One region of the Streptomyces sp. NPDC006458 genome, then DNA from elsewhere that is predicted to be linked to it. Evidence: riboswitches for the same ligand, from Rfam matches in the RefSeq annotation. Region 1 holds a riboswitch; the other holds the start of a gene.
The links. Region 1 has a riboswitch for S-adenosylmethionine ahead of ABZZ79_RS12950 (aminotransferase class V-fold PLP-dependent enzyme). Riboswitches for the same ligand answer to the same signal wherever they lie in the genome.
Positions count from the first base shown of each region.

Region 1 (2,388 bases):
GTCAAGCACGGCAACCGGGCCGCGTCCTCCGCCTCCGGCGCCTCCGACGTGCTGGAGAAGCTCGGGGTCAACCTGGAGCTGGCCCCCGCGCGGGTGGCCGAGGTCGCCGACGAGGTCGGGATCACCTTCTGCTTCGCGGTGAAGTTCCACCCGGCCCTGCGGCACGTGGCGGCCGCCCGCGGCCAGCTCGGTATCCGCACGACCTTCAACTTCCTCGGCCCGCTGACCAACCCGGCCAAGGTCAGGGCGCAGGCCATCGGTGTCGCGGACGCCCGGATGGCCCCGATCGTGGCCGGTGTCTTCGCCGAGCGCGGCAACTCCTCCCTCGTCTTCCGCGGCGACGACGGCCTCGACGAGCTGACGACCACCGCCACGTCCCGGGTGTGGGTGGTCCGCGACGGCAAGGTCACCGAGGAGACCTTCGACCCGCGCGAGGTCGGCATCGACCTGGTCCCCGTGGAAGCCCTGCGCGGCGCCGACGCCTCCTACAACGCCGAGGTGGCCCGCCGCCTCCTCGACGGCGAGCGGGGCCCGGTCCGCGACGCGGTCCTGCTGAACGCCGCTGCCGCCCTGGTGGCCCTGGAGCCGGCCGACGCGTCCCTGACGGAGCAGATCCGCGCGGGGATGGCGAAGGCGGCCGAGGCGATCGACTCGGGCGAGGCCAGGCGCACCCTGGACCGCTGGGTGAGCGCGACCAACGCCTGAGCGGTGCGACGAGACGGTCCCGCGATCCGGACACGGGTTGCGGGACCGCGATCATTTCGCGTACTTTCCTCAACAGGTCATGAGTGACAGTCATACGGCCCCGGCCGACTGTCCGGCAACCCTCCGTCCGTGGCGGGGTGCCCCGGGTGAAGACCAGGCCGTGAGCGCAGGGCTCAGGGCAAGCGCGGACCCCTCGCGACATCAGGGGTCCTGGTCGTCGAGGAGTCTTCCGTGAGCAAGCGAATGCGCTAGGGCCTGTCCTTCTGGCAGGCCCGGGTCGTCGAGTCCCGTCCCCGCATCTCTCTTTCACTTCTTCACCCACGCCCGAGCCGTGTCCGCACGCCGCTCGCGGGGTGAATTCCTTCTGCCTTCACGGGAGTTCCGCCATGTCCGTCTCCACCGCTGCCGCCGACCAGTCCGTTTGCACCCCGCTGCCCGTTCTGGGCCGGGATGTCACCGTCCCGCTCGTGACCGGCGGCGAGGTCACCTACGCGGCCCTCGACTACGCGGCCAGCGCCCCCGCCCTCCAGCGGGTCTGGGACGACGTGGCCGCCTACGCCCCGTACTACGGCAGCGTGCACCGCGGCGCCGGTTATCTCTCGCAGCTCTCGACGGACCTCTTCGAGAACGCCCGCCGGACCGTCGCCGAGTTCCTGGACTGCCGGGAGAACGACCAGGTCGTCTTCACCCGCTCCACCACGGACTCCCTCAACCTCCTCGCCCGCGCCCTGCCGGCCGACTGCCAGGTCTTCGTCTTCGAGACCGAGCACCACGCCTCGCTGCTGCCCTGGCAGGACGCCAAGGTCAGCTACCTCGACGCCCCGCGCACCCCCGGCCAGGCCGTGCGCACCCTGGAGCGCGCGCTCGCCGCCCGCGACCCGTACGGTCCGGCCCTGGTGTGCGTGACGGGTGCCTCCAACGTCACCGGCGAGCTGTGGCCGATCCGTGAGCTGGCCGCGGCGGCGCACGCGCACGGCGCCCGGATCGTGCTGGACGCCGCCCAGCTCGCCCCGCACCACCCGGTGAGCGTGCGCGACCTCGACGTGGACTGGATCGCCTTCTCGGGACACAAGCTGTACGCCCCGTTCGGCTCGGGCGTGCTGGCGGGCCGCGCCGACTGGCTGCGCGAGGCCGATCCCTACCTCGCGGGCGGCGGAGCCAGCCGCACTGTCACCCGGCGTGAGGACGGCGGCGTGGACGTGGAGTGGCACGAGAGCGCCGCCCGGCACGAGGCCGGCTCCCCGAACGTCATCGGGGCCTACTCCATCGCCTCGGCCTGCAAGGCCCTGACCGAGGCAGGCTGGGACAACCTGGTCGCCCGTGAGACCCAGCTGATCGCCCGGGTCCGCGCGGGCCTCGCCGAGGTCCCCGAGGTCAAGGTGCTCTCCCTGTTCGGCGACGACGCCCCCCGGGTCGGCGTGATCTCCTTCGTCGTCGAGGGCTGGAACAGCTCCCACTTCGCCGCCGCGCTCTCCGCCGAGTACGGCATCGGCGTCCGCGACGGCCTCTTCTGCGCCCACCCGCTCGTGCGCACGCTGCTCGGCAGCGACCCCCAGACCCAGGGCGAGTGCGGCGCCCCGGAGGCCGCGCCCGGGGAGAAGTCCCTCAACGCCATCCGGGTGAGCTTCGGCGCGGGCACCCCGGACGAGCACGTCGACCGCTTCGTCGCCGCGGTGAAGGAAC
Region 1 is NZ_JBEXPR010000008.1:48,693-51,080, reverse strand. Features, by position in the region: gene trpD (anthranilate phosphoribosyltransferase) at 1-705, shown strand, start outside; SAM riboswitch class IV at 781-896, shown strand; gene ABZZ79_RS12950 (aminotransferase class V-fold PLP-dependent enzyme) at 1,092-2,388, shown strand, end outside.

Region 2 (2,388 bases), on a different contig from region 1:
CCCCGGGCCAGGCGCAGCTGGGCGGTGCGGTAGATCGCCGCAGCCATTCGGCCGAGTGCCTGGCCGTCCTGGTGGCGGTGCTTGCGCACCCCTATGTCGACCTGGGCGAGGGCGTCGAGACCCACCAGGTGCAGGGAGTCGATGAGCATGCCGATCTCCACGCCGTAGCCGACGGGGAAGGGGAGCTGTTCGAGGAGGCTGCGGCGGGCCGCGTACTCCCCGCCCAGCGGCTGGACGAAGCCGGCCAGCTGCGGCCAGTGCATGTTCAGCAGGGGGCGGGCCATCAGCTCCGTCACCCGGCCGCCCTGGCCCGCCGCGCCGGCCAGCGGGCGGTCGTACATGCCCTTGACCAGGTCCACGCCGGGATCGGTGAGCAGCGGGCCGACGATGCCCGAGACGAAGTCGGAGGAGAAGTTCCTGAGGTCGGAGTCGATGAAGCAGACGACGTCCCCGGTGGTGACCAGCAGGGAGCGCCAGAGGACCTCGCCCTTGCCGGGGGCGGCGGGTATGCGGGGCAGGATCGTGTCGCGGTGGACGACGGTGGCGCCCGCCGCGGCGGCCACCTGCGAGGTACGGTCGGTGGAACCGGAGTCGATGACGACCAGTTCGTCGACCAGGGGGACCTGCTGCATGAGGTCGTGGCGGATGATCGCGACGATGTCGCCGACCGTCTCCTCCTCGTTGAGCGCGGGCAGGACGACGGAGACCGTCTGGCCGGTGCTCCGTTTGGCGGCCAGGATCTTGTGGAGCGGGCGATCGGCTACGGACCAGGAGCGGGTGGTCAGCCAGCGCTCGACTTCTTCCAGCACAGCCTGCGGCTCCTCTGCGTTCTGTCGGCGAGAGGGGTAGTTTGTGATCCATCTCGCGGTTCGGACGGCTATCTCAACTGTCCTGGCCTTCGGTTACAGTCTTGAACAACGCTGATGACCATCGCATGTCGGGGGTCGTCCACGCGGACAACAACCACATACAGCTCATCCAGAGGGGCAGAGGGATACGGCCCGATGAAGCCCCGGCAACCCTCCAGTCGGTACTCCTGACATTCGTGCAGCGAGGCTCCCGGCTAGGGAAGGTGCCAAATCCGTCTCACGGCGAGATGCGTCGTGAGGAAGATGAGGAGAAAGGGCCTCGCCTCACATGGCTGTGCAGACTGCTGCAAGCAGCACCGATTCCGTCGTCGACCTCGGCCCCGCCGCAGCCCTGAGCTGCCGCGAGTGCGGCCACCGGGTCCCGCTCGGCCCCGTCTTCGCCTGCGAGGAGTGTTTCGGGCCGCTGGAGATCGCCTACGACTTCTCCTCGTACGACGCCGAGGAGCTGCGCAAGCGGATCGAGAGCGGTCCCGCGAACATCTGGCGCTACGCACCGCTCCTGCCGGTCCCGGCCGACGTCGCCGAGAAGCCGAATCTCAACCCCGGCTGGACCGAGCTGGTCAAGGCCGACAACCTGGCGCGTGAGCTGGGCGTGACCGGTGGGCTGTTCGTCAAGGACGACTCCGGCAACCCCACGCACTCCTTCAAGGACCGTGTCGTCGCGCAGGCCCTGGAGGCCGCCCGCGCCTTCGGGTTCACCACGCTGTCGTGCTCCTCCACCGGCAACCTCGCCGGCGCCGTGGGTGCCGCGGCCGCCCGCGCGGGCCTCAGGTCCTGTGTGTTCATCCCGCACGACCTGGAGCAGGGCAAGGTCGTCATGGCCGCGGTCTACGGCGGCGAGCTCGTCGGCATCGAGGGCAACTACGACGACGTCAACCGCTTCTGCTCCGAGCTCATCGGCGACCCGGCCGGCGAGGGCTGGGGCTTTGTGAACGTCAACCTGCGGCCGTACTACGCGGAGGGCTCCAAGACCCTCGCGTACGAGATCTGCGAGCAGCTGGGGTGGCGGCTGCCCGACCAGATCGTCGTGCCGATCGCGTCCGGCTCGCAGCTCACCAAGATCGACAAGGGGCTCCAGGAGCTCGTCAAGCTCGGGCTCGTCGAGGACCGGCCGTACAAGATCTTCGGTGCCCAGGCCGAGGGCTGCTCGCCGGTGTCCACCGCCTTCAAGGCCGGGCACGACGTGGTGCGGCCGCAGAAGCCGGACACCATCGCCAAGTCGCTGGCCATCGGCAACCCGGCCGACGGGCCGTACGTCCTCGACATCGCGCGCCGGACCGGCGGTTCGGTGGAGGATGTGAACGACGAGCAGATCGTGGACGCGATCAAGCTGCTCGCCCGGACCGAGGGCATCTTCGCCGAGACGGCCGGCGGTGTGACCGTCGGCGTGACGAAGAAGCTGATCGACAGCGGTGTTCTCGACCCCTCGCTGACCACCGTCGTCCTCAACACCGGTGACGGTCTGAAGACCCTCGACGCGGTGGCCGGCACCGGCCTGACCGCCACCATCCGCCCCAAC
Region 2 is NZ_JBEXPR010000007.1:164,499-166,886, reverse strand. Features, by position in the region: gene ABZZ79_RS11990 (glucosyl-3-phosphoglycerate synthase) at 1-809, opposite strand, end outside; SAM riboswitch class I at 972-1,119, shown strand; gene thrC (threonine synthase) at 1,138-2,388, shown strand, end outside.
Region 2: linked by a shared signal. The riboswitch ahead of thrC (threonine synthase) and the one ahead of ABZZ79_RS12950 (aminotransferase class V-fold PLP-dependent enzyme) in region 1 are both predicted to bind S-adenosylmethionine.